Regions from separate parts of the Streptosporangium sp. NPDC048047 genome, predicted to be linked through region 1. Evidence: riboswitches for the same ligand, from Rfam matches in the RefSeq annotation. Region 1 holds a riboswitch; the other holds the start of a gene.

The links. Region 1 has a riboswitch for glycine ahead of gcvT (glycine cleavage system aminomethyltransferase GcvT). Riboswitches for the same ligand answer to the same signal wherever they lie in the genome.
Region 2: it holds a riboswitch for glycine, as region 1 does, so the genes downstream of both, gcvP (aminomethyl-transferring glycine dehydrogenase) here and gcvT (glycine cleavage system aminomethyltransferase GcvT) in region 1, are expected to answer to the same signal.

The regions. Positions count from the first base shown of each region.
Region 1 is NZ_JBEZNH010000005.1:158,007-161,406, reverse strand. It holds gene AB0D67_RS06510 (hypothetical protein) at 1-720, opposite strand, end outside; glycine riboswitch at 936-1,034, shown strand; glycine riboswitch at 1,035-1,129, shown strand; gene gcvT (glycine cleavage system aminomethyltransferase GcvT) at 1,163-2,254, shown strand; gene gcvH (glycine cleavage system protein GcvH) at 2,251-2,640, shown strand; gene AB0D67_RS06495 (L-serine ammonia-lyase) at 2,719-3,400, shown strand, end outside.
Region 2 is NZ_JBEZNH010000083.1:21,478-24,877, forward strand. It holds gene AB0D67_RS36865 (MerR family transcriptional regulator) at 1-372, shown strand, start outside; gene AB0D67_RS36870 (bifunctional nuclease family protein) at 451-921, shown strand; gene AB0D67_RS36875 (MerR family transcriptional regulator) at 1,156-1,686, shown strand; glycine riboswitch at 1,702-1,794, shown strand; gene gcvP (aminomethyl-transferring glycine dehydrogenase) at 1,955-3,400, shown strand, end outside.

The DNA.
Region 1 (3,400 bases):
GAAGGCGATCTTCGCCTGGATGACCGGTCGCCGCCAGCGCCTCTCCCGGTGCACCGCCGTGGCCATCTTCCGGGGCCGGGGCCGCCGGGAGCCGGGCGCCATGAACCAGTGCGCCCACGGCGAGCCCGGGCGGGCCAGCCGTACCGCGCCCACGATCAGCAGCGGCGGCAGGAACAGGCCGGCCAGGCCGGTCCAGATCTTCCCCTTGAGGAGGGTGACCACGGCCAGCGCGAGGTTCGCCACGATGACGCCGGCGGTGAGCCACGCCCCGCGCGGCGTGCCGTCGGAGTTCTCCCAGCCCAGCGGGCGCAGACCGGTGAGGAGCAGGCCGGTGATCGCGATCGCGGTGAACACCGCGTCCACCGACGCCCGCCCCTCCTCCTCCCAGTAGACGTCGCGGAGGTGCAGGATCAGCGCGAACTCGTCCAGGATCAGGGCGGCCCCCGCCCCGAACACGGCGGCCGTCACGGCGTACCAGCCCTGGGAGAGACCCGAGACGACCAGCCCCGCCACCCCGCCCAGCAGGGTCAGCACCACACCGAACACCACGTGGTGGATGTGCATGTCGCCGACGCCGACGTTCCCGAACCAGCCGATCTTCGCCCGGATCAGCCGGACGTTGATCCTGGTCAGCACGAACGCGGCGATCAGCGCGACGAAGAAGCAGAACAGCGGCAGCCGTCCCGTCTCAAGGATCCTCTCGCGGAAGAAGTCGTCCATCGATTCATCAGATTATGCAAGGAACCCATGCGACACGGCCGCCCCGCCGTACGGCCGGGCGGAGACGGACGTTTCCCCGCGAGCCCCCCGCGAGTCCCCCACGAGCCCCCCGCGAGCCCCGGTGAGTCCCCGTGAGTCCCCAGTGAGTTCCCGGTGAGTCCCCGTGAGGGATTTCGCTCGGCGGGTGCCGCCGGTTAGGCTGGCCACGGCACCGATGAACCCGTGCGGGAGAGAGTCCTGACATCCAGGCCAGGACCCCTGAAGGAGCAAGCCCTCCCCGCGAACCTCTCAAGGCAAAGGACCGTGCGGGTAGGTGACCTCTGGAAAGCAGGCCGTACGGCCTCGCCGAAGGTGAAAGTCCGGCAAAAATCGGGCGAAGCTCTCAGGCATCAATGACAGAGGGGGAGGATGCTCTCATCCGTCCCCTGCCTGAGGTGCGAACATGTCACGACCCACGCCGCTGCGCGGTGTCCACGAGGCTCTCGGCGCCACCCTGACCGACTTCGCGGGGTGGCTGATGCCGCTGCGTTACGGCAGCGAGTCCGCCGAGCACAACGCCGTCCGCCAGGCGGCGGGCCTGTTCGACCTCTCCCACATGGGTGAGATCTTCGTGACCGGCCCGCAGGCGGGTGAGGCCCTCGACTACGCGCTGGTCGGCCACCTGTCGGCGCTGGAGCCGGGCCGCGCCCGCTACACCATGATCGTCTCGCCGGACGGCGGCGTGCTGGACGACCTGATCGTCTACCGCCTGGCCGCCGACGAGTTCATGGTCGTCGCCAACGCGTCCAACTACCCCCGGGTCGCCGCCGAGCTGACCGATCGGGCCAAGGACTTCGACGCCGCGGTGGACGACCGCTCCGAGGAGTACGCGCTGGTCGCGGTGCAGGGCCCGAACTCGCGCGCCATCCTCGGCGGGCTCACGGACGCCGACCTCGACGGCCTGAAGTACTACGCCGGCCTGCCCGCGACCGTCGCCGGGATCCGGGCGCTCATCGCCCGCACCGGCTACACCGGCGAGGACGGCTTCGAGCTGTTCGTCGCCGCCGGTGACGCCGAGGCGCTGTGGTCGGCGCTGACCGAGGCGGGCGCCCCGCACGGTCTCATCCCCGCGGGCCTGTCCGCCCGCGACACCCTCCGCCTGGAGGCGGGCATGCCGCTGTACGGCAACGAGCTGACGTCCGGGCTGACCCCGTTCGACGCCGGGCTCGGCCGTGTGGTGAGGTTTGACAAACCGGGCGACTTCGTCGGCCGGGCCGCCCTGGAGCCTCTCAGGGACGTCCCGCCCGCGCGCCGCCTGGTCGGACTGATCGCGACCGGCCGCAGGGTGCCCCGCCACGGCTACCCGGTGGTCGTCGCCGGTGACGGCGCCGTCGTCGGCGAGGTGACCAGCGGAGCCCCGTCCCAGACCCTCGGCAGGCCCATCGCCATGGCCTACGTGGACGGTGACCGTTCCGAGGGTCTGGCCGTGAGCATCCGGGGTACCCATGAAGCGGTCGAGGTCGTCGACCTGCCTTTCTACAGGAGGAAAAAGTGAGCAGCATTCCCGATGACCTGCAGTACACCAAGGAGCACGAGTGGGTCGCGGGCATCGACGACGGCCTGACCCTCACCGTGGGCGTCACGGCCTACGCCGCCGAGTCGCTCGGTGACGTGGTCTACGTGCAGGTCCCCGAGGTCGGCTCCACCGTCGCCGCGGGCGACGCGGTCGGCGAGGTCGAGTCCACCAAGTCGGTGAGCGACATCTTCGCCCCGGTGGGCGGCGAGATCGTCGAGGTCAACGACCTGGTCGTGGACGACCCGTCGCTGGTCAACAGCGACCCCTACGGCGAGGGCTGGCTCTTCCGCGTCCGTATGGAGGGCCGGCCCGAGGACCTCCTGTCCGCCGAGGAGTACGGCGTGCTCACCTCCGGTGAGTCCTGACCTCCTCCCAACAGTGCCGTGACCATGCGGGCCATGGGGGCTCGCGTGGTCGCGGCGACGCAAGCAAGGACCAGATCAATGGCGATCAGCGTCTTCGATCTCTTCAAGATCGGTATCGGCCCGTCCAGTTCGCACACCGGCGGCCCGATGGCCGCGGCGCACAGGTTCGCCCGCGGCCTCGCCCAGGACGGGCTGCTGGAGAAGACCGCGAGGGTCGAGGCGATCCTGTACGGCTCGCTCGGGCTGACCGGCAAGGGCCACGGCAGCGACAAGGCCGTCCTGCTCGGCCTGTCGGGTGAGAAGCCCGAGCTGGTGGACGTCGACACCGTCGACGAGCGGCTGGCCGCCATGCGCGAGAGCGGGACCGTCCGGTTGTACGGCGCGCACGAGATCCCCTTCGTGATCGGCGAGGACCTCGTCTTCGAACGGAAGATCTCGCTGCCGCGCCACCCCAACGGCATGCGCTTCACCGCCTTCTCCGAGTCGGGTGACCCGCTCCGCGAGAAGGTCTACTACTCGGTGGGCGGCGGGTTCGTGGTGGACGAGAACGCCACCGGCGCCGACCGGATCAAGCCCGACGACACCGCGGTGCCGTACCCCTTCACGACCGGTGCCGAGCTGCTGGCGCACTGCGCCGAGACCGGCCTGTCGATCTCCGGGCTGATGATGGAGAACGAGAAGGCGTTCGGCCGCTCCGCGCAGGAGATCCGCGACGACCTGCTGAACCTGTGGCGCGTCATGAGCGAGTGCGTGCGGCGCG
Region 2 (3,400 bases), on a different contig from region 1:
AGGGAGGTCCGCCTCACCCGCGCGGAGCTGCTGACCGCCGCCTCGCTCTCCGAGGAGGCCCTGACCGAGCTGGAGGACTTCGGCCTGGTGGAGGCCGTGGCCCGCCGCTACGACGCCGATGCCCTGGCGGTGGCCCGCAGCGTCGGCGCCCTGGCCGCCTTCGGCCTGCACGCCCGCCACCTGCGGGCGGTCAAGGCCGCCGCCGAGCGCGAGGCCGGCCTGGTGGAGCAGGCCATCGCCCCCCTGCTGCGCCGCCGCGGCCCCGGGGCGATCGCCGAGGCCGATGAGACGGCCCGGGAGATATCCGGGCTCCTGCTGGAATTACACGCCTCGTTGCTGCGTTCCGGCGTTCGAGGGGCCCTGGGCCGGTGAGCCCTGGCCGGACGGCCGAAGTCCCCCGGATGTTACGTTGAACGAACCGGTCGAAATCCAGCGAAGATGGAGCAGCCCGTGTTGCAGATGGAGGTCGTGGGCGTTCGGGTTGAGATGCCTTCCAACCAGCCCATTGTTCTGCTCAAGGAGGCACATGGGGAGCGCTATCTGCCGATCTGGATCGGCATGACCGAGGCCACGGCGATCGCCATGGCCCAGGCCGACGAGCCGCCACCGCGGCCGCTCACCCATGACCTCTTCCGCGACGTGCTCGACGCCTTGGACGTCCAGTTGACCACCGTCAACATCGTCGCCCTCCGGGACGGCATCTTCTTCGCCGATCTCGTGTTCTCCAACGGGACGGAGGTCAGCGCCCGCCCGTCGGACTCGATCGCCCTCGCGTTGCGCACCGGCGCCCGCATCTTCGCCAGCGAGGACGTGGTCGCCGAGGCCGGGGTGATCATCCCCGACGACCAGGAGGACGAGGTGGAGAAGTTCAGGGAGTTCCTTGACACAATCACGCCCGAGGACTTCGGCCGCGCGGGGTAGGTATTTCGGTGCATTTACGCTTCACGACGCGCCGGGTGGGGTCGTTGACTGGGCTTGGCCCCGAGCCTACGGTGCAAGTGAACCCCGGGGCCGCGCGTAAACCCCCAGATCAGGCCGCGGGATGAGAGAAAGCCGGAGGTCCGCGTGGCGGTCAGCAGCGGCGAGGGTAGAAACGCCGATCAGGATGACCCGAAACGGCGCGGGGAGGCCTGTCAGCGCGCGGGCGAAGAGGGTCTGCTGTTCGACGGGGCACCGGTGAGCCCGCCCGCCGACGTCGGTTACCGCGGCCCCACCGCCTGCGCCGCCGCCGACATCACCTACCGCCAGCTCGACTACTGGGCCCGCACCGGGCTCGTCGAGCCCACGGTCAGGGCCGCCCAGGGCTCAGGTTCCCAGCGACTGTACGGCTTCCGCGACATCCTCGTCCTCAAAGTCGTCAAACGCCTCCTCGACACCGGCGTCTCCCTCCAGCAGATCCGCATCGCCGTACAGCACCTCCGTGACCGCGGGGTCAGCGACCTCGCCCAGATCACCCTGATGAGCGACGGCGTGAGCGTCTACGAGTGCACCTCGCCCGACGAGGTCATCGACCTCCTCCAGGGCGGCCAGGGCGTCTTCGGCATCGCGCTGGGCCGCGTCTGGCAGGAGGTGGAGGGCTCCCTGGCCGATCTGCCCGGCGAGCGGGCGGAGGCGTCCCAGAGCCCTTTAGGAGATCATCAGGCGGATGAGCTGGCCCGCCGTCGCAGAGCCCGGCGAACCGGGTAAAGTTGGTCTGGCCGCAGACACCGTGCGGGAGAGACCCCGGCTCGACCGGGGCGCCGAAGGAGCAAACCTCCCCGGAATCTCTCAGGCACCCTGTACCGCACGGACGAGGCGACTCTGGAAAGCAGGTGCGCCCGCCAGGCGTGTCTCACCGACGGTGAAAGCCCTCCCCGGCGGGGAAGGTGAAGCTCTCAGGTGGAGATGACAGAGGGGGAGACCCGGCATACGCCCGCGCTCAGCGCCGGTCTCCACCAGCCTCGGGAGGCTTTCCATGACCGACCTGTCACCGCTCGGTGAGCTCAGCTCCCCGCCTTTCTCCACCCGTCACATCGGCCCGGCCGACGCAGACCAGGCCCGCATGCTGGAGACGGTCGGCTTCGCCTCCGCCGCCGACCTCCTCGCGGTGGCCGTGCCGGAGGCGATCCGTATCGCCGACCGGCTCGACCTCCCCCCGGCGGCGAGCGAGCCGGAGGCCATCGCCGAGCTGCGCTCCCTCGCCTCCCGCAACACCGTGCTCACCTCGATGATCGGCCTGGGTTACCACGACACGATCACCCCGGCCGTCATCCGCCGCAACCTCCTGGAGAACCCGGGCTGGTACACCGCCTACACGCCCTACCAGCCGGAGATCTCCCAGGGCCGCCTGGAGGCCCTGCTCAACTTCCAGACGGTCGTGGCCGACCTGACCGCCCTCGACGTCGCCGGGGCCTCCCTGCTCGACGAGGCCACCGCCGTCGCCGAGGCGATGACCCTGGCCCGCCGCGCCGGCAAGGCCGCCTCCAACGTGTTCGTCGTCGACGCCGACGCCCTGCCGCAGACCAAGGCCGTGCTCGCCACTCGCGCCGAGCCGCTCGGCATCGAGCTGGTCGAGAGCGACTTCACCGCCGAGCTGCCCGACTGCTTCGGCGTGCTCGTGCAGTACCCGGGCGCGAGCGGCCGGATCAGGGACTTCCGTTCCGTCGCCGACGCCGCCCACGCCCGCGGCGCCCAGGTCGTCGCCGCCGCCGACCTGCTGGCCCTCACCGTGCTGACCGCCCCCGGTGAGATGGGCGCCGACATCGCGGTCGGCTCCACCCAGCGGTTCGGCGTGCCGATGGGCTTCGGCGGCCCGCACGCCGCCTACATGGCGGTCCGCGACGGCCTGCAGCGGCAGATGCCCGGCCGCCTGGTGGGCGTCTCCCAGGACGCCGACGGCCGCCCCGCCTACCGCCTCGCGCTCCAGACCCGCGAGCAGCACATCCGCCGCGAGAAGGCCACCAGCAACATCTGCACCGCGCAGGTGCTGCTCGCGGTGATCGCCGGGATGTACGCCGTCTACCACGGCCCCGAGGGGCTGCGCAGGATCGGCCGCCGCGTCCACCGCCACGCCGTCGTCCTCGCCGAGGGCCTGCGCCAGGGCGGCGTCGAGGTCGTCCACGACGCCTTCTTCGACACCGTGCTGGCCCGCGTCCCGGGCCGGGCCGCCGAGGTCGTCGCCGCGGCCCGCGACAACGGCGTCAACCTGCGGCTCGCCGACGACGACCACGTCGGCGTCTCCTGTGACGAGAGGACCGAGCCGCCGCACATCGAGCGGGTGCTGGCCGCCTTCGGCGCCGGCGGCGCGGTCCTGGCCGACCTGGACGCCTCCGCCCACGACGCGCTGCCCGCCACCCTGACCCGGACGAGCGACTTCCTGACCCACCCGGTCTTCCACAGCCACCGCTCCGAGACCGCCATG